Regions from separate parts of the Sphingomonas sp. ABOLE genome, predicted to be linked through region 1. Evidence: predicted binding sites of a transcription regulator. Region 1 holds the regulator's gene; each other region holds the start of a gene.

What was found. Region 1 encodes LexA, which represses DNA repair genes until DNA is damaged. Its sites were predicted from a motif close to GTTCCNCNCTTGTTCT; they were not measured.
Region 2: a site for LexA is predicted at 2,102-2,117, ahead of CA234_RS08380 (protein ImuA). Genes of this name have one in related genera too.
Region 3: a site for LexA is predicted at 3,187-3,202, ahead of CA234_RS00880 (ribonucleoside-diphosphate reductase subunit alpha). Genes of this name have one in related genera too.
Region 4: a site for LexA is predicted at 2,491-2,506, ahead of rmuC (DNA recombination protein RmuC). Genes of this name have one in related genera too.

Annotation. Positions count from the first base shown of each region.
Region 1 covers NZ_QQWY01000034.1:14,465-19,444, forward strand. The annotation lists gene bla (subclass B3 metallo-beta-lactamase) at 1-604, shown strand, start outside; gene CA234_RS18120 (hypothetical protein) at 780-1,697, opposite strand; gene lexA (transcriptional repressor LexA) at 1,924-2,601, opposite strand; gene CA234_RS18130 (molybdopterin molybdotransferase MoeA) at 2,660-3,841, opposite strand; gene CA234_RS18135 (PilZ domain-containing protein) at 3,883-4,824, opposite strand; gene astD (succinylglutamate-semialdehyde dehydrogenase) at 4,916-4,980, opposite strand, start outside.
Region 2 covers NZ_QQWY01000010.1:116,275-121,254, forward strand. The annotation lists gene CA234_RS08375 (DNA polymerase Y family protein) at 1-692, opposite strand, end outside; gene CA234_RS08380 (protein ImuA) at 1,312-2,025, opposite strand; gene CA234_RS08385 (3-methyl-2-oxobutanoate dehydrogenase (2-methylpropanoyl-transferring) subunit alpha) at 2,272-3,543, shown strand; gene CA234_RS08390 (alpha-ketoacid dehydrogenase subunit beta) at 3,555-4,559, shown strand; gene CA234_RS08395 (dihydrolipoamide acetyltransferase family protein) at 4,565-4,980, shown strand, end outside.
Region 3 covers NZ_QQWY01000001.1:179,160-184,139, reverse strand. The annotation lists gene gpmA (2,3-diphosphoglycerate-dependent phosphoglycerate mutase) at 1-326, shown strand, start outside; gene CA234_RS00890 (amidase) at 392-1,960, opposite strand; gene CA234_RS00885 (AraC family transcriptional regulator) at 2,102-2,983, shown strand; gene CA234_RS00880 (ribonucleoside-diphosphate reductase subunit alpha) at 3,419-4,980, shown strand, end outside.
Region 4 covers NZ_QQWY01000041.1:103-5,082, forward strand. The annotation lists partial or broken gene CA234_RS19575 (META domain-containing protein) at 1-287, shown strand, start outside; gene CA234_RS19580 (AAA family ATPase) at 317-1,066, opposite strand; gene rmuC (DNA recombination protein RmuC) at 1,073-2,449, opposite strand; gene def (peptide deformylase) at 2,723-3,247, opposite strand; gene recR (recombination mediator RecR) at 3,279-3,875, opposite strand; gene fmt (methionyl-tRNA formyltransferase) at 3,930-4,832, shown strand; gene truA (tRNA pseudouridine(38-40) synthase TruA) at 4,829-4,980, shown strand, end outside.

The DNA of each region.
Region 1 (4,980 bases):
CAAGCTCAACGACGTGAAGATCCTGCTGATCAATCACGCGCATTGGGACCACGAGGGCGGCCTCGCCGAGCTCAAGCGCCGCACCGGCGCGCGGCTGCTGGCGAGCGCCGCCGATACCCCGGCGCTGGAGGCGGGCACGTCCGACTATCGCCCGGACATCAGCATCGCCGCGCCGCCGGTGAAGGTGGACGGGCAGCTCAAGGACGGCGAGGAGATCCGGCTCGGCACCAACACGCTGGTCGCGCATCTGACGCCGGGGCACACCAAGGGCTGCACCAGCTTCACCATGCAGGTCCCCTCGGGCGGGGACAGCCTGACGGTGCTGTTCGCCTGCAGCTTCAGCGTCGCCGACCAGCCGCTGACACCGGGCCATGGCTATGACGCGGCGCCCGCCGATTTCCGCGCCACCTTCGCCAAGCTGCGCGCGACCCAGGCCGACGTGTTCCTGAGCTTCCACGCCGAGCAGTTCGATCTCGCCGCCAAACGCGCCAAGCAGGCGGCGGGCGATCCCGAGGCGTTCGTCGATCCGGGCGAACTGGGGCGTCGGGTGGATGCGGCGCAGAAGGCGTTCGAGGCGGAGCTCAGGGCCCAAACGCCCAAGTAAGGCGTGCAGCTTGAACGGCGCGCCGGGCCCCGGTCAATCAAGGTGGGCCCTCGGGCGCGCGGGCGCCATCCAAAGCCCGCACGCGCGCAAGGGATGGCCCACGAACGTTCGCTGAACGGCCCCATCCTTCGCACGGCCGACGCGTCCAGACGCGAGGACCGCACCGAGCGTGCAGTCAGTGTTCGGCAAACGGCGGGGGATCTGCCTGTTGCTCCTTGAGGACGCGCTCGACGATCAATCCGCGCGTGCTCCAGGCAAAGGCATTGGCCTGTCCGGCATAGAGGCCGCGCAGATAGCCGCGGTCGAAGGCGGTGAGTTCGCTCGGCACGCGATTGGTATTCCCGTCGAACAGGGACAGGATCGTCTCCGTCGGTCCGGTGGCGCGGGGGCGGGCGCCGCCCAGGGTGCGCATCGCCAGATAATCGGCGATCTGGTTGCTGGTCTTGCCGATCACGGCCGAGCGCTCGACCAGCACGATCGACGCTAGCATGTCCTTGCGCGTGGGCGAGACCAGCCTGGAGGCAATCGGGACGTTCAAAAAGCCGCCCTGGTTGATATGCTCGCCATCGCGGCTGAGGACTTCGCTGTTGCTCCATGCGCGCACGGGACCGCGCTCGCCGACGATGGTGCGGATTTCCGACGGCGTACGATCCCCGAAGAGCCACCATTTGCGCCGCACGAGCGTGTCGATCCCCGTGGCTACGCCGTCGGTGAAGACGACGAGGATGTTGGGCGTGCATCCATCGCCCGCGAGCTTTAGCCCGGCCTGCTCGGCATCTGCCGCCAGGCGGTAGCCGATCATCTCGAGGACGGAGCGCTCGAGCCCGACGCTACCGAAGCAGACGGCGCTTTGGAAGCGGGGCAGCGGTGCATCGTTGGGACTGGGCGGCGTGATCGCATGCACCAGCGCGCTGATGTCCTTCTTGGAAGCAGGCTTGCGTCCTGTGACGATGATGGGATCGGTGGGGCCGGCAGGCGCCTTGCGCCCCTGTGCGCGATCGGTTGTATCCGTGGTAGCCGGCGACTGCGCCGCGTCCTGAGAAGAGGATATGCTCTGCTGCGCCATCCCGAGGCCTGGGAAGAGCAGGCTCATCGCCACCGCCAGAAGAGGTCCACGCATCGGCCCGCGCTCCATCACTTCTTGTGTGCAGACCGTGGCATGAATGTCCGATGCGTAGAAGTAGTAATATCGATGCCTGAAAGTACACCACGCGGATCAGCGCGCCCGAGGTGTGCGGGGGCGGGCGGACAAGGAATGGACGAAGCGTAAGGCGAAGCTGTAGCTGGTGCTTCGCATCGCCTCGTCCCGGCCCCATTCATCAGTAGCGGCGCAACAATCCCGCCAACCGGCCCTGCACCCGCACCTGATCCGGGCGATAGCGCTGGGGCGTATAGTCGCGATTGGCCGGATCGAGCCGGACCATCGCGCCTTCCTTGCGGAAATATTTCAGCGTCGCCTCGGCATCGTCGATCAGCGCGACGACGATCTCGCCGTCCCGTGCGGTCTCGGTGCGGCGGATCAGCGCATAGTCGCCGTCGAGGATGCCGGCTTCCACCATCGAATCGCCAGCGACTTCGAGCGCATAATGCTCGCCCGCGCCGAGCAGCGCGGCGGGCACCGGCAGCATGGTCGAGCCTTCGAGCGCCTCGATCGGCGTACCCGCGGCGATGCGGCCGTGCAGCGGGATCTCCACCACGTCATTGGCCGGCGTCGGGGGCGATGCGGGAGCGGCGGCCGCGCTCGCCGGCTTGGGCGCCTTGGCGACAGGCTTGCGCTCGCCGCGCTCGGGCATGCGCAGCACTTCCAGCGCGCGGGCGCGGTTGGGCAGGCGGCGGATGAACTCGCGTTCCTCCAGCGCGCTGATCAGGCGGTGCACGCCCGATTTCGACTTGAGATCGAGCGCCTCCTTCATTTCCTCGAACGAGGGCGATACGCCCGTCTCGGCAAGACGGTCGGAAATGAAGCAGATCAGCTCGTGCTGCTTGCGCGTGAGCATCCAATCCTCCGTGGTCCAGAACAGACTGGGAACGTTTATGCAATGTTCCGAGGCGCTGTCAAGCGATGTCGAGGATTTCCACCGAGTCGGAGCTATTTGCGGCTGGCGCATGCGGCTCGCGCACGATCAGGCAGGTGCTGCGGGCGAGCGTGCGGAGCATCGAGCTGTCCTGGATCGCCGAGGCATGGACGCGGCCGTCGATCAGCGCGGCGCGGAGATAGTCGGTGCGCGGGCCATTGGCCGGCAGCGGCTCGCCGAGGATCGCCGAGCGCCCGCGCGGGAACGGATCGGCGGCACCGGATCGGTGCGCGATCAAGGGCTTGGCGAAGAGCAGCGCGGTGACGAACACCGAAACCGGATTGCCCGGCAGGCCCAGCACGACCATGTCGCCGCGCGTGCCCGCCATCATCGGCTTGCCCGGTCGGAGCGCGATGCGCCAGAAGTCGATGGTCGCGCCGGCGGCTTCCAGCGCGGGGCGGACGAGGTCGTGATCGCCTACCGACGCGCCGCCGCTGGTGATCAGCAGATCGGCCTCGACAGTGGCGAAGGCATGGGTGAGGGCGCCCAGATCGTCGGGCAGGATGCCGAGGTCGACGATCTCGACCGGCAGATCGGCCAGCTGCGCGGCGAGCATCGTGCGGTTCGATTCGGGCAACTGGGCGGGCCCGATCGGCATACCCGGTGCCACCAGCTCGTCGCCGGTCGCGGCGATGGCGACGCGGACCTTGCGGCCGACGGGCAGTGCCGCATGGCCGCCGATCGCCGCCAGCGCGATCCGGGCTGGCGTGAGCCGCTCGCCCGCTGCGATCAGCGCGTCGCCTTGCGCAAAGTCCAGCCCGCGGCGGCGCGTGTTGCGACCCAGATAGGACGGGCCTTCGCCAGCGAGGCTTAGCTGATCGCCGTCGCGCGCGGCCTCTTCCTGGACGAGCACCGTGTCCGCGCCCGCGGGCATCGGCGCGCCGGTGAAGATCCGTACCGCTTCTCCGGGCGCAACCGTGCCCGCGAAGCCAGACCCCGCCGCGCTCTCGCCGATCACGGCCCAAGGTCCGGGCAGGTCGGCGAAGCGGATCGCATAGCCGTCCATCGCCGAAAGGTCGGTTTCCGGCTGGGTGCGGCGTGCGACCACCGGCTCGGCGGCCCAGCGGCCGACGGCTTGCCCCAGCGGGACCGTCTCGACGGGGGTGGGGCCGGCAAGCGCGAGCAGCCGCGCCTGGGCCTCGGCGATGGGAAGAAGTGCCATGCCGCCCGATTGGCGGTGCGGCGGCGGCGATGCAAGCGGCTTCAGCCGGTGCGGCGGCTCGCGGTGAGCAGGCGCAGGTCACTGTCGCGCAGCGGCATGCGGAATTCGGCGAGCGTCCGGCCATGCCGCGCCCGCACCACCCGCGCCGGGCCGCCGCCGATCTCGGGGAGTGCCACCCAGAGCGAACTGCCCGGCGCGAAGGCCTGGCGCGCCTCGAACTCGACCTGCTGGGCGGTGAGCGCATGGATACGGCAATTCCACCAGCCGACGCCCTCGCGCACCCGCCCAGGCAGGTCGAGGCGCAGCGCCAGCTTGTCCTGCAGCAACCCGTCGGCATCGCTCCCGCCGGCCTGGGGGGCGGGCGCCTGCTGGATGCCGCGGAGCCAGGGGAACAGGGTCTGCCAGCCCAGCTCCTCGGTAAAGACGATGCCGGCGGTCTCGCCCGTGATCCAGCGCACCGTGCCTTCCAGCGGACGCAGCCCGTCGAAGGTCAGCTGCACCGCCTCGTCAACGCCGAGCCCGCGCGCCTCGACGCCGACCCCACCTTGCGAGATGTCGCGGGTGCGCAGCTGCTCGACCTCGCCGCCGCGGTGCACGCCGACGGTATGGCGCAGCTCGATGCGCGGCAGGCGGCGGCGCTCGGCGGCGGCGCGGGCGAGGTTGCGCGCGACCATCCCCAGCACGTCCACCGGTGCGTCGAAAGCGAGCCCCGCCTCGTTGCCGTCGGACCAGAGCGTACGGCCGATCAGCGGCTCGGCGGACCCGAGGTGCAGCCGGATCGGCATCGCCTCGGCCAGTTCACGCTCGACGCGCAGCCGCGCGCCCGCCCGGCCGATCCAGTGGATGCCGCAGTCGAGCAGCTCGCCACCCCAGGCGAGTTGGCCTGCATCGAGCCCGTCCGCCGCCGCGGCGCTGGGCGCGCGCGGTGCGGGCAGGTCGTGTGTCAGGCTGAAGATCGTCGCGGACGTTCGCCCCGAATCCATGCTGTCGTTCCGTCCCAAGGGGGACATCCTGCACGCCCGGCACTGAAACCGCGGTTAAGCGGCAGGGTTGCGAAAAGCCTAACGCGGGGCGTCAGGCGTCGCGCAGGCCCACGCCCATCGCCGCGCGCGCCTGCTCGGATTCCGAGGAGACGACCG
Region 2 (4,980 bases), on a different contig from region 1:
TCGGGGGTGGCGATCGGCTCGGCGAAGCGCTGGGTGACGGCGATCGGCTCGGGCGGGGTGACCGGGGCGACCGGTTCGGGAATACGGCCCAGCGCCTGGTCGAGCCGCGCGGCGATTGTGGTACCGAAGCGGCGGACCAGCGGCGCGCGGGGGAGCGCCGCGAGCTGGCCGATGCTGTCGACGCCAAGGCGGTGGAGCAGGTCCAGCGCATCGCCCTCCAGCCGCAGCGCCTCGACCGGCAGCGGGGCCAGCCACGCGCCATGCTCGCCGGGCGGGCAAAGGAGGAGCGTCTCGGGACGGAAGCGCGCAAAGGCCCAGGCGGCGCCGGGCGTGTCGGCGGCGGCGATCCTGGCGGCAAAGCCCAGCCGAGCGAGCAGCGCGTGCAACCGGCGCAGCATCCTGGCTTCGCCGCCATGGAGATGGGCGACGCCGGTCAGGTCGAGGAACAGCAGGTCCTCGCCGGCGAGGGTGACGCTGGGCGACCAGCGCCGCGCGAGGCTGTGCGCCAGCCGTTCTAGATCGGCGCGGTCGCCGTGCGGGTCGGCAGGGTCGACGCGGAGCGCGGGCACCAGCGCGCGGGCCTGGGTGAGCGCCATGCCGATGCGGATGCCCGCGGTCATTGCTGCGGGGCAGGCGGCGGCGACTTCGCTGCGGCTGCCGGTGCGGCGGGAGAGGACGCGGGGAGTCTCCACACCTCCTTCGTCATCCCGGCGAAAGCCGGGATCCATTCGCCTGGCGGTCTCGGCTTCTTCTTCGACGGAGAAGGCAATGGATCCCGGCTTTCGCCGGGATGACGATTGGGGGGGCGGCACAGGTGGAGCAGCGACCGAAACAACCCCACGTGATGTCAGCGCCAACCCCACCTCACCCGGCATCGCCCCGCCCTCGTCGGGCCGCATCCGCTTGAAGGCGTGGTCCGCCGCCTCGCTCCGCCGACCGAGCTCGCGCAGCGGCGGTCGCTGGTGCGGCGGCAGCGCAGCGATGGCAGCATCGCGCGCGGCCCGTGCCCAGCGCGCGCCCGGCCGCCAGCCGCCGCCGCGCTGGACGGAGCAGGCGGCCTCCTGCTCGGCTGAGGCGAGCGCCTGAACGGAAGCGAGATGCTCGCCACTTTCGCTCCCCTCCCGCTTGCGGGAGGGACTGACGTGGAGGGGGTGGACTATGCTGAGATCAGCCCCTCCCCCGCCCCCCCCCGCAAGCGGAAGGGGAGCGCAGGTGGCAATGGCATGCGCATGCGTGGCGTCAGCCTGTCTCGCATGCGGGGCAGGAACGGAAGCCGGGCGATCCTGAATAGTTGCGTCTTGGTGCGCCCGCTCAGGCGGCGGCAGCGCGCGCCGCTCGGCCCGCCGCGCGCGGTCGAGCGACCAGTGGGGCAGGAAGAGCGCAGCGACCCGTTGCATCGCAGGCCTCCACCAAGAGTTGGAACGATTCCCCCCCACGTTGCCGCGCCAGCGACAGCTCCCAGCGCGGCCGCCCGACCCCCTCCACCGGCAGCGGTGCCGACGGCGCGCAGCCGATCCGCCACCGCGTCACCGCGGCGGACGGCGCACCCAAGGGATCGCTCCCTTCGCGCGCATGGCGCTTGAGCAGCAAGGCGATCGTGCGCCCCCCCTCGGCCACCAGTTGCAGCCGCCGCGTCGCCGGCATGGCCAGCCGCTTCACTTCGCCGATCACCGCGCCGAGGCCGCGATGGCGCAGCCCCTCTTCCATGATCGCGAGCAGTTCGTCGTCGTCGCGCGCCTCGGCATAGATCACGCGCTTGGGATCGAGCCCGACCTGCGCCAGCCCCGGGGCGAACAGGTCGCGCCGTCGCACCACCCACAGCACCGGCCCCCAGCAGCGCGCGGCGATTCCGCCCAGGAAGGTGGTGGCGGCGCAATCGTCGGTCAGATCGGGCGTGGCGCCGGCAATCTCGTGCAGCGCATCGAGCCGCAGACCCCCGTCCGCCAGCTTCGCATCGAGCCGCTCCAGCCCGAAGGGCAGCACCGGGCGCCGACGGAATCCGGTGCCGTCGATGGCGCTGAGCATTGCGCGCAACTGGTCGAGAGTGGCAGGATCGGGCACGGCGACTCGCTCGGGGGTTGATGACAGGTCCGACTCGTTCGTTCCTATTTTGTTCCAATTCTACCGCGAGTCAATCGGACTCCGGACCTCAAATTTTTAGGCCAGCCCTGCTGCCCCATCTCGACAGGCCGATTGAAATTTTATAACAAGCTCGTGAAATCGAGTTCCGTGCGTTGTCCGTGGCGACACGGCCGAATTTATGGAGAGACCATGACGGTGGACGCCCCGCGCGCCAACCTGCCGCCCTTATCGCTGCACGTGCCCGAGCCGCGCTTTCGCCCCGGCGACGAGGCCGACTTCAGCGATCTTGCGATCCCGCCCGCCGGCGCAGCACGCCGCCCGGACACCGCCGAGCCGGCCGATCGATTCCACGAACTCGCCTATGGCCTGATCCGCGTCCTCGACGACGAAGGCAACGCCGTCGGCCCCTGGGATCCGCGGCTCGATGCAGAGGCGAAGCGGAAAATGCTGCGCAGCATGGCGCTCACCCGCGCCTTCGACGAACGCATGTTCCGCGCCCAGCGCCAAGGCAAGACCAGCTTCTACATGAAGTCGACCGGCGAGGAGGCGGTGTCGGTTTCCGCCGCACTGGCCATGGCCGGCGACGACATGTGCTTCCCCAGCTATCGCCAGCAGGGCATCCTCATCACCCGCGGCTATCCGCTGGTCGAGATGATGAACCAGATCTACTCGAACAAGGGCGATCCGCTGCAGGGCCGGCAGCTGCCGATCATGTATTCGTCGAAGGAGACCGGGTTCTTCTCGATCTCCGGCAACCTCGCCACCCAATATCCGCAGGCGGTGGGCTGGGCGATGGCGAGCGCGGCGCGCGGCGACACGCGCATCGCCGCCACCTGGTGCGGCGAAGGCTCGACCGCGGAAGGCGACTTCCACTCGGCGCTGACCTTCGCCACCGTCTACCGCGCCCCGGTGATCTTCAACGTCGTCAACAACCAGTGGGCGATCTCGAGCTTCTCCGGCTTCGCGGGTGCCGAGGCGACCACCTTCGCGGCACGCGCGATCGGCTATGGCATCGCGGGCTTGCGCGTCGACGGCAACGACGCGCTGGCGGTCTATGCGGCGACGGAGTGGGCGGCCGAGCGCGCGCGGACCAACCAGGGCCCGACGCTTATCGAGCATTTCACCTACCGCGCCGAGGGCCATTCGACCTCGGACGATCCCAGCGCCTATCGCTCGGCCGGCGAGTCCAATGCCTGGCCGCTCGGCGACCCGATCCGGCGGCTCAAGGACCATCTGATCGGCCTCGGCGAATGGGACGAGGAACGCCATGCGGCGATGGACCTCGAGCTCGCCGAGACGGTGAAGCGCGCGCAGAAGGAAGCCGAGAAGAACGGTATCCTCGGCCACGGCATGCACCAGCCGTTCGAGACGATGTTCGAGGGCGTGTTCGAAGACATGCCCTGGCACTTGAAGGAACAGAGCGACCAGATGATCGCCGAGCGCAAGGCGGCCGGGATTTGACCGCCCCCCGCATGAACATGATCCAGGCGATCAACTCCGCCATGGACGTGATGATGGAACGCGACGACCAGGTCGTCGTGATGGGCGAGGATGTCGGCTATTTCGGCGGCGTGTTCCGCGCGACCGCCGGGCTCCAGGCCAAATACGGCAAGACCCGCGCGTTCGACACGCCGATCACCGAGATCGGCATCATCGGCGTGGCGATCGGGATGGGTGCCTATGGCCTGCGCCCCGTGCCCGAGATCCAGTTCGCCGATTACATCTACCCGGCGCTCGACCAGCTCGTCTCCGAGGCGGCGCGGCTGCGCTATCGCTCGAACGGCGACTTCACCGCGCCGATCACGGTGCGCTCGCCCTATGGCGGCGGGATCTTCGGCGGGCAGACGCACAGCCAGTCGCCCGAGGGCATCTTCACCCATGTCTCGGGCATCAAGACGGTGATCCCGTCGACCCCCTATGACGCCAAGGGCCTGCTGATCGCCGCGATCGAGGACAACGACCCCGTCCTCTTCCTCGAGCCCAAGCGCATCTATAATGGCCCGTTCGACGGCCATTATGATCGCCCGGCCAGGAACTGGACCGCCCACCCCGCGAGCGAGGTGCCCGAGGGCTATTACCGCGTCGAACTCGGCAAGGCCGCGACCGTCCGCGCTGGCGAGGCGGTGACCATCCTCTGCTACGGCACGATGGTGCATGTGGTCGCCGCGACGATCGAGGAGCTGGGCGTCGATGCCGAGATCCTCGACCTGCGCACGCTGGTGCCGCTCGACATCGAAGCGATCGAAGCCTCGGTCAAGAAGACCGGCCGCTGCATGATCGTCCATGAGGCGACGCGCACCTCCGGCTTCGGCGCCGAGCTTTCGGCCTTGGTGCAGGAGCGCTGCTTCTACCATCTCGAAGCGCCGATCGCCCGCGTCACCGGCTTCGACACGCCTTATCCCCACAGCCTCGAATGGGCCTATTTCCCGGGTCCGGTGCGGATCCGCGAGGCGCTCAACAAACTCCTCAAGGACTGACGCCCATGGCTCGTTTTACCTTTCGTCTGCCGGACATCGGCGAAGGCATTGCCGAGGCCGAGATCGTCGCCTGGCACGTGAAGATCGGCGACCGCGTCGAGGAAGACATGGCTGTCGCCGACATGATGACCGACAAGGCCACCGTGGAGATGGAATCGCCCGTCTCCGGCGTGGTGGTCGAGCTCGCCGGCGCGGTCGGCGACCAGGTGCCGATCGGCGCGGCGCTGATGGTGATCGAGGTTGAGGGTGAGGCTGCGGCCGAGACGGAGACGCCGGTCAAGGAGCAGGTCGAGGCCGAGAATCCGGGCGTGGAGGAAGTAGCGGACGCTGTCTCCAACGCTCCCCTCCCGCTTGCGGGAGGGGCCGGGGGTGGGCCCTCGCTCACCACCAGCGATGCGCCTGCGGATGCCGGGGGCCCACC
Region 3 (4,980 bases), on a different contig from region 1:
CGCCGCTTCCCGAAGCAAACTCGCCCTGGGACCTGACCAGGGACCCGCGCTATGCCGGCATCCCGATCCCGCAGACCGAAAGCCTGAAGGACACGATCGCGCGCGTGCTGCCCTATTGGGAGCAGCGCATCGCGCCGGAGCTAAAGGCCGGCAAGCGCGTGCTGATTGCAGCGCACGGCAACTCGCTGCGCGCGCTGGTGAAGCATCTGTCGGGCATCGCCGACGAGGATATCGTCAGCCTGGAGATCCCGACCGGCCAGCCGATCGTGTACCAGCTCGACGACGAGCTGAAGGAAGTAGAGCGCTACTATCTGAGCGAGCGCTGATCGCTCCTCACTTAAAATCCCCTCCCGCTTGCGGGAGGGGAGTATAGAAGCAGGAGGGGCTTAGCTCACCGCCCGCGCGGCCCGAGATCCGCCGGGATCGTCGCCCGGTACTGCGGCGCAACCCGCGCCTTGCTCGCCTGCTCATAGGCATAACCCGCGCGCAGCAGCAGCCCGTCCGCATAGGCCGTCCCGATGAACGACAGCCCGGCCGGCAGCCCGTTCACCAGCCCCATCGGCACCGTGAGGTGCGGATAGCCGGACACCGCCGGCAGCTCGCTCGCGGAGGGGCCCACGAACTGGTCGCCATGCGCCGGATCGCTCAGCCACGGCGTGCCATAGGTAGGCGTCACCAGCACCTCCGCGCCTGCCGCCTTGAGCATCGCATCGATCCCCTCCGGCCCCGCCAGCCGCTGCGACTTGGCGCGCGCCGCCTTGTAGTCGGGATCGTCGAGGCCCTTGGTCGCCTCGGCCTTGAGGAAGGTTTCCTGGCCGAAGAAGGCCATCTCCTCGCCCGAATGCGCCTGGTTGTAGGCGATCGCGTCGGCCAGCGTCCGGACCTTCACCGTTGCCGGGGTGGTCGCCAGATAGGCGGCGAGATCGGCCTTGAGCTCGGTATAGAGTACCAGCCCTTCGGCCTCGCCCAGCCCATCGAGCTTGGGCAGCTTCACCTCAACCAGCGTCGCCCCCGCCGCGCGCAGCGCATCAAGCGCCTTGTCGAAGCGGGCGGCGAGATCGTCGGCCATGTCTGGCCGCCAATAGCCGATCCGCATCCCCTTCAGCGCATCGGCGGCCAAGCCGGCCGCATAGTCCTTGCGATAGGCATTGGCGCCCTTGGTCGCCGGATCGGCGGGATCCTCGCCGACCATCGCCGAGAAGAGCAGCGCGACATCGGCGACGCTGCGGCCCATCGGCCCCGGCGTGTCCTGGCTGTGGCTGATCGGCACGACATGGGTGCGGCTCACCAGCCCCAGCGTCGGCTTGAGGCCGACCAGCCCGTTCATCGCCGAGGGGCAGACCACCGAGCCATCGGTCTCGGTACCCACCGCCAGCGCCGCGAGGCTCGCCGCCGCCGCTGCGCCCGATCCGCTCGACGAGCCGCAGGCGGTGCGATCGAGCGCATAGGGGTTGCGCACCAGGCCGCCGACCGCGCTCCACCCGCTCATCGAATGGTCGGAGCGGATATTAGCCCATTCGCTGAGATTGGTCTTGCCGAGGATCACCGCGCCCGCCGCGCGAAGCTGCGCCACCACCGGCGCGTCGCGGCCAGTGCGATTGTCCTTGAGCGCGAGGCTGCCGGCGGTGGTCGGCAGTTCGCGCGTCTCGATATTGTCCTTGATCAGCACCGGCACGCCGTCCAGCGGGCCAAGCGCCCTCCCCGCCTTGCGCCGCGCATCGCTGGCGCGGGCCTGGGCGAGCGCATCGGGGCTCACCGCGATCACCGCGCGCAGCGTCGGGCCCTTCGGGTCCATCGCCGCGATGCGCGCGAGATAGGCGGCGGTCACCGCCGCGCTGCTGGCCTTGCCCAAGGCGAGATCGGCGGCGATCTTCGTGGCCGGCACCTCTTCCACCCGGACCTGCGCGATCGCCGGGTTCGTCGCCGCCAGCGCCAGCATCGCCACACCCCAAGCCCGCATCGCATCCCCCTTTTGTCTGCTTCGCGGTCAGCCTAGCCTGTGCCGGACCAAGCGCAATCCTGCCCCGATGGACAATTGGGCAAGATCGGTCGGGCAGGCTGCACCCCTGCCGCATAGGAAGGCGTCGCCACGGAGGAAAAGATGCAGACGCCGCTCGCCCGCTACCATGCCCGGATGCTGCGCGTGCTCGACCATGTCGACGCGCATGCCGGGGAGGATCTCGACCTGGAGACGCTGGCGGGCGTCGCGGCGTTTTCGAAGCATCATTTCCACCGCCAGTTCAGCGCGCTGTTCGGGCTGTCGGTGCATCGCTACGTCCAGCTCGTGCGGATGAAACGGGCATCCTATCGCCTCGCCTATCGGCCGGGGGAGCCGATCATCGGCATCGCGCTCGATGCCGGCTATGAAGCGCCCGAGGCGTTCGCCCGGGCCTTCCGCCAGCGCTTCGGCCAGGCGCCGTCGCAGTTCCGCGCGGCGCCGGACTGGCACCCCTGGCACGCGGCGCTCGCGCCGCTCACCCAAGCAAGGAGCCAGACGATGCAGACCCGATTCACCGGTGCCGACGTGACGACGCTCGACTTCCCCGCCACCCCGGTGGCGTTCCTGACCCACCGCGGCGACCCCGCCCGTCTCGGCGACACGATCCGCCGCTTCATCGCCTGGCGCAAGACCAGCGGCCACCGGCCGCCGGCGAGCGCCACCTACACCATCTTCCACACCGATCCGCGCACCACCCCGACCGAAGACTATCGCCTCGACCTCTGCGCCGGCACCGCGCATCCCGTGGCCGACCCCGTGCATGGCATCGAGCCCGGCCTGATCCCGGCCGGCCGCTGCGCGATGCTGCGGGTGGCGGGGCAGGCCGACGATCTCGAGCCCGCCGCGCTGTTCCTCTACCGCGCATGGCTGCCGGAAAGCGGCGAGGAACCCGGCGACTTTCCCCTCTTCGCGAGACGGGTCGCCTTCTTCCCCGATGTGCCCGAGCACGAGGCGGTGACCGAACTCTATCTGCCGCTCAAATAGCCCCCATGGTGCAGCGTGCGCCGCCGCGACCACCAGTGGTTGTGGCGGCGGTGATTCATCCCCCAAAATTTATTTGCAGTTCCATGTTCGTTCCCTTGCCTTTTTGAAAGGCCAGGGAAGTCCGCGCGTCGCGACATGAAGCGGCCGTTAGCCCTGCCACGAGCCGAGTCATTTCAGCGACGAGCCGTTGCAATCCTCGGTGATTTCCGCTCTTGTGCCCGGACTCGGATTGGCACAATCTGTAGTGGTCGCACCAAGGGGCAAGCCCAAGCACTGGTAACCCAACGTTCGCATAGCCATATGCGACTGGGGTAGACTCGTGCCGGCTGCCGGGCCGATGGACACTTTTTGTTCTCGCGCAAATCCGGCTGGTGCTACGATTGCTACCGTGCCCCGAGTCGGTTGTTGCGTATGCAGAAGACAGGGGTCCGAGGTATGGAATTCAGAGATAGTGAGACCAGCGTGAACGAGACCGCCACCATCGAAGCCGCCACCGCCAGCAAGGCGCTCGACAGCAAGGCGATCGTGCCGCAGCCCTATCCGGTCGAGGTCGATCATGCGCGCGACGCGCTGCTCACCGATTTCGGCAAGGAAACGCTGAAGGACCGCTATCTGCTCCCCGGCGAAAGCTACCAGGACCTGTTCGTTCGCGTCGCCTCGGCCTATGCCGACGACCAGGCGCACGCGCAGCGACTGTACGACTATATCTCCAAGCTGTGGTTCATGCCGGCGACCCCGGTGCTGTCGAACGGCGGCACGGGCCGCGGCCTGCCGATCAGCTGCTACCTCAACTCGGTGCCGGACAGCCTCGACGGCATCGTCCAGACCTGGAACGAAAATGTCTGGCTCGCCTCGCGCGGCGGCGGCATCGGGACCTATTGGGGCAGCGTGCGCGGCATCGGCGAACCGGTGGGCCTCAATGGCAAGACCAGCGGCATCATCCCCTTCGTCCGCGTGATGGATTCGCTGACGCTCGCGATCTCGCAGGGCTCGCTGCGCCGCGGCTCGGCCGCCTGCTATCTCGACATCTCGCACCCCGAGATCGAGGAGTTCCTCGAGATCCGGAAACCCTCGGGCGACTTCAACCGCAAGGCGCTCAACCTGCACCACGGCGTGCTGATCCCCGACGCGTTCATGGAAGCGGTGCGCGACGGCGCCGAATGGCAGCTGAAGAGCCCGAAGGACGGCTCGGTCCGCGCGACCGTCGATGCGCGCGCGCTGTTCCAGAAGCTGGTCGAAACCCGCCTCGCCACCGGCGAGCCGTACATCGTGTTCTCGGATCACGTGAACTCGACCATGCCCAAGCACCACCGCGACCTTGGCCTCAAGGTCTCGACTTCGAACCTGTGCTCGGAGATCACGCTGCCCACCGGCCGCGACCACCTGGGCAATGATCGCACCGCGGTGTGCTGCCTCTCCTCGCTCAATCTCGAGACCTGGGACGAGTGGAACAAGGACAAGCGCTTCATCGAGGACGTGATGCGCTTCCTCGACAATGTGCTAACCGACTATATCGAGCGCGCGCCCGACGAGATGGCCCGCGCCCGCTATTCGGCGGCGCGCGAGCGCTCGGTCGGCCTCGGCGTGATGGGCTTCCACAGCTTCCTCCAGGCCCGCGGCATTCCGTTCGAAGGCGCGATGGCGAAGAGCTGGAATCTCCGCATCTTCAAGCATGTCAGCGCGCAGGTGAACGAAGCCTCGATGGCGCTAGCGGTCGAACGCGGCCCCTGCCCGGACGCGGCCGACATGGGCGTGATGGAGCGGTTCAGCTGCAAGATGGCGATCGCGCCGACCGCGTCGATCTCGATCATCTGCGGCGGCACCAGCGCCTGCATCGAGCCGATCCCGGCCAATATCTACACCCACAAGACGCTCAGCGGCTCCTTCTCGGTGCGCAATCCGTATCTGGAGAAGCTGCTCAAGGAGAAGTCGAAGAATTCCGACGCGGTGTGGAACTCGATTCTCGAGCAGGGCGGCTCGGTCCAGCACCTCGACTT
Region 4 (4,980 bases), on a different contig from region 1:
CCGGCAGCCGCGCCCGGCTGAAGCTGGAGGGCCTGCGGATCAGCGGCTATACCGGCTGCAACGCGCTGGGCGGCAACTACCGGGTGGAGCGCGGCTACCTCACCACCGGCGGCGTGATCACCACCCGCCGCGCCTGCTCGGCGGCGCTGATGCGGCAGGAAAAGGCGCTGCTGGCGCTACTCGACCAGCGCTTGGCGGTCCGCCAGAGCCATCGCGGCCGGCTGCTGCTGACCGGGCGCGACGGGAAGACGCTGGTGCTGGTGCGGGCACTTCACTCAGCGGCCTAGATTCGGAGGCCGCCGAGCTATTGCCTTTCTCATTCCTCCAGCATGTCCCGCACCATGCCGTGCGGATCAAACGCGAACTGGCGCTGGATACGGAAGTGCGGCGTGTCCTCAAGTTCCACCGTGTCGATGCCGTATTTGCCCATCCCCAGAAGCCGCGCCTCAGGCAGAGCCATCAGGATCGGCGAGTGCGTCGCCATGATGACTTGTGCCTGCCCCGCCGTCTGAATGCGTCGAAGTAGCTTGAGAAAATCAAACTGTCGCAAGGGCGAAAGCGCGGACTCGGGCTCGTCGAACAGGAACAGGCCCGGCCGGGCACAGCGCTCCTCGAAAAGTCTGAGAAAGCCTTCGCCATGCGAATGCGAGAGGAAGTTCGCCGAGGTGCTCCCCGCTTCATCGAGATAGCGCGCGACCGAGAAGAAACTTTCGGCGCGGAAGAACCAGCCCTGCCCGATCTTAGGCAGCCAGCTCGCCTTCAGCGCCGAGACAAGCGCGCCGCCACTGCGTTCCAGCGCACGGCTATGATCCACCGCCCGATGACCGGGGGCACCACCAGCCTCATCGAAGCCGGCCAGAACGGCGATAGCCTCCAAAAGCGTCGATTTCCCAACGCCGTTTTCGCCCGCAATGATGGTGACGGGCGAATCAAACTCCAGCGAGAACTCGCCCCGAAAAAGCGGCAGGCACCACGGGTAGGCCTGCCGATCGATTTCGGATTCGCCGTTTAGCCAGACGCGCTTGAGATAGGGCGGCGGCAACGTCGTATGGCGATACCGCACCATCCCGCCTCACTCCGCCGCAGCCGCTTCCTCGACCTCACCCCCCTCAGGCGCCGGCAGTTCCGCCGTCGGCGCCCGCGCGATCACGTCGACGCTGTCGATCGTGTCCAGATTGCTGTTGCCGATATCCACGTTGAGCGCCTGGAAGCGCCGCGCGGAGACCATCACCCGGCCTTCGAAGCTCGCGACGAACTTGTTGTAATTCTCCACCGCGCTGTTCAGCCCGCCGCCGACGCGCTTGAGGTGGCTCGCCGCCGTCGCCAGCCGCTCGTACAGCTCCTTGCCCAGCTTGCCGACTTCGCGGGCATCCTCGGTGAGCTTCTGCTGGCGCCACATCGCCGCCACGGTGCGGGCGAGTGGCAGGAAGGCCGAGGGGCCGGCGATGATCACCCGGTTGCGCGCCGCGCGCTCCCACAGCTCCATGTCCACCTCCAGCGCGCTGGACAGGAAATTGTCGCCGGGGATGTACATGATCACGAAATCGGGCGCCTTTTCGAACTGCGCCCAATAGGCCTTGCGCGACAGCGCGTCGGCATGGGTGCTCATCGCTTTCGCATGCGATTTCAGCGCCGCCGCGCGCTCCTCGGCGCTGGTCGCCTCGGCCGCCTGGAGATAGCCGTCGAGCACGCATTTCACGTCGACGATCAGCTGCTGGTCGCCCGGCAGGCGGATGATGAAGTCCGGCCGCAGCATGCCGTCCTCGGTAGTGACCGAGACTTCCGATGCGAAATCGACATGGCCGGAAAGCCCGGCGATCTCGATCAGGTTGCGGAACTGCTGCTCGCCCCAGCGGCCGCGCGTCTTGGGGGCGGCGCGCAGGGCATTGACCAGCTTGGAGGTTTCCGCGCGCGTCTCGCCCAGGCTGGCATGGACGGCGCTGATCGCCTCGCGCAGCTGGCCATAGCTGTCGCTGCGATCCTTCTCGACGCGCTGCAGCCCTTCCTCATAGCGCTTGAGCGTGGTGTCGATCGGCTGGAGCAGCGTGCGCAGCCGCTCCTCGTTCTTCTCGCCAGCCTGGTGGAAGCGCGCCTCGGCGCGTTCGAGGAAGGCGCGCTGCGTCTCGCCGAGCATGGTCGAGGCGAGTTCGCGGAACTGGCCGGCCATCACTTCGCGGGCGTTGACGAATTCGGCGAGCCGCTCCTCGAACGAGCCGGCCTTGGCCTTGAGTTCGGCCAGCTCGATGCGCGCGGCGTCGCGCTCGTTGCGGAGCATCGCCGCTTCCTCGCGCAGGCGGGGGAGCTGCGCCACGCGTTCCTCGGCCATGGCGAGATCGGTGATCGCGGCCTTGAAATCGGCCTCGCGCCGGGCGCTTTCGGCCCGCGCCTCGCTCGTGCCGCGCGCGCCGATCAGCCAACCGACCACCACGCCCACGACCAGGGCAACCATCACAAAGGCAACAACAAACGGATCCAACACACGCCTCCCGGGGAACAGGACGCGAACTTACGCCGTGCGGGACGGGGCCGCAAGGGCGGGTGCGGTCGGTTCGGCGCGGGTTGGAGAGGGTTCGGTGGATAAGTGGCGGACGCCCCTCGTCCCCCTCCGTCATTCCGGCGAAAGCCGGAATCCATTGGGGTCACCGTCACGGCTTACGCCGAAACGGCGTGGCGAATGGATCCCGGCTTTCGCCGGGATGACGGCAGAAGGGAATGGCAGCCCTCAGGCGGCCTTGCGCGCCTTGTTGAGCTTCTTCAGCAGCATGTCGCGCTTGAGCCGCGAGAGATGGTCGAGGAACACGATGCCCTCCAGATGGTCCATCTCGTGCTGGATGCAGGTGGCGAGCAGGCCCTCGAACAGTTCGTCATGGGCCACGCCCTTCTCGTCGAGCCAGGTCACCCGGCAGCGCGCGGGGCGCTCGACATCGGCGAACTGGTCGGGGACCGACAGGCAGCCCTCGGTATAGACCGAAAGCTCCTCGGCGGGCTCGTGGATCTCGGGGTTGATGAAGACGCGCGGGTGCCGGATCGGCTTGCCCTCCTCGTCCTCTTCCTCCTGCAGGTCCATCACGATCAGCCGCTTGGGCACGCCCACCTGGATCGCGGCGAGGCCGATGCCCGGCGCATCGTACATCGTGTCGAACATGTCGCCGATCAGCGTGCGGATGTCGTCGTCGACCGCCTCTACGGGAGTGGAGACGAGACGCAAACGCGGATCGGGTACTTCGACGATGGGAAGGATGGCCATCGCCCAAATTTAGGAGCGCGGCCCCAAAGCGTCAAGCAACCGGCCGCCGCGCGCGCAGCGCCTGGGCGAGCGTCCCCTCGTCGAGATAGTCGAGCTCGCCGCCCACCGGCAGGCCATGGGCGAGCTGGGTGACGCGGATCGGGAAGGCTTCCAGCCGCTCGGAGACATAATGCGCGGTGGTCTGCCCCTCGAGCGTGGCGTTCATCGCGAGGACGACCTCGTCGATGCCGCCCGCGCCGACCCGGCGGACTAGCGCGTCGATGCGCAGGTCCTCGGGCCGCACCCCGTCGAGCGCGGAGAGCTTGCCGCCCAGCACATGGAAGCGGCCGGGGAACAGCCGCGCGCGGTCGAGCGCCCAGAGGTCGGCGACCTCCTCGACCACGCACAGCGAACGGTCGTCGCGGCGCGGGTCGGCGCAGATCGCGCAGGGGTCATGCGTGTCGACATTACCGCAGACGTGGCAGGTCGTAAGCTTCTGGCTGACCGCACTCAGCGCCGCGAGCAGCGGGTCGAGCATCGTCTCGCGCTTCTTGAGCAGGTGCAGCACCGCCCGCCGCGCCGATCGCGGCCCGAAACCGGGCAGCCGCGACAGGGCCTGGGTCAGCGCTTCGATTTCGGGAGAGGCCATGGCGCTTCACATAGGGGCTTGCATGCGCGCCTGCCAAGCGGTTGAGGGGAAGGCATGCGCATCCTCTTCATGGGAACCCCCGATTTCGCCGTGCCGGTGCTCGATGCCCTGGTCGAAGCCGGGCACGACATCGCCGCCGCCTATAGCCAGCCGCCCCGCCCCGGCGGCCGGCGCGGCAAGGTGCTGACCCCCTCCCCGGTCCATGCCCGCGCCGAGGTGCTGGGGATCGAAGTGCGGACGCCGCTGAGCCTCAAGGGGGCGGAGGAGCAGGCAGCGCTGTCGGCGCTCGAGGCGGATGTGGCGGTGGTTGCCGCCTATGGCCTGATCCTGCCCAAAGCGGTGCTGGCGGCGCCGCGGCTGGGATGCCTCAACGTCCATGGCTCGCTGCTACCGCGCTGGCGCGGTGCGGCGCCGATCGAGCGGGCGATCCTCGCGGGGGATGCCGAGACCGGCGTCGGCATCATGCAGATGGAGGCCGGGCTCGATACCGGTCCGGTACGGCTGGAGGGGCGCACGCCGATCGACCGCAAGACGGCGGGCGAGCTACGCGCCGAGTTGAGCGCAACGGGCGCGCGGCTGATGGTAGAGGTGCTCGCCGATTTCGACGCCTATCCTGCCGTATCGCAGCCCGAAGAGGGCATCACCTACGCGTCCAAAATCGACAAGGCCGAGGCTCGGCTGGACTTCACTCGCAGCGCCGTGGAAGTCGAGCGGGCCGTGCGGGCGTTCAATCCGGCCCCTGGGGCCTTCTTCGAGCTGGGTGAGGAGCGCTTCCGTATCCATTCCGCCGATCTGGTCGACGCTAGCGGACCGGCAGGCACCGTCGGAGAGAACCTGCTGATCCATTGCGGCGCAGGCGCGATCCAGCCGACTTCGATCCAGCGCGCCGGCCGCGGCGTGATGACGGTGCCCGAACTGCTGCGCGGCTTCCCCATCTCGGCGGGGACGCAGCTTTGACGCGCTTCGCCCTGACGGTGGAGTTCGATGGCCGGCCGTTCATGGGCTGGCAGCGGCAGGATCATGGCCCCAGCGTCCAGCAGGCGATCGAGGACGCGGCCTATGCGGTGACGGGGGAGGACGTGGTGGTCCATGCCGCCGGCCGTAC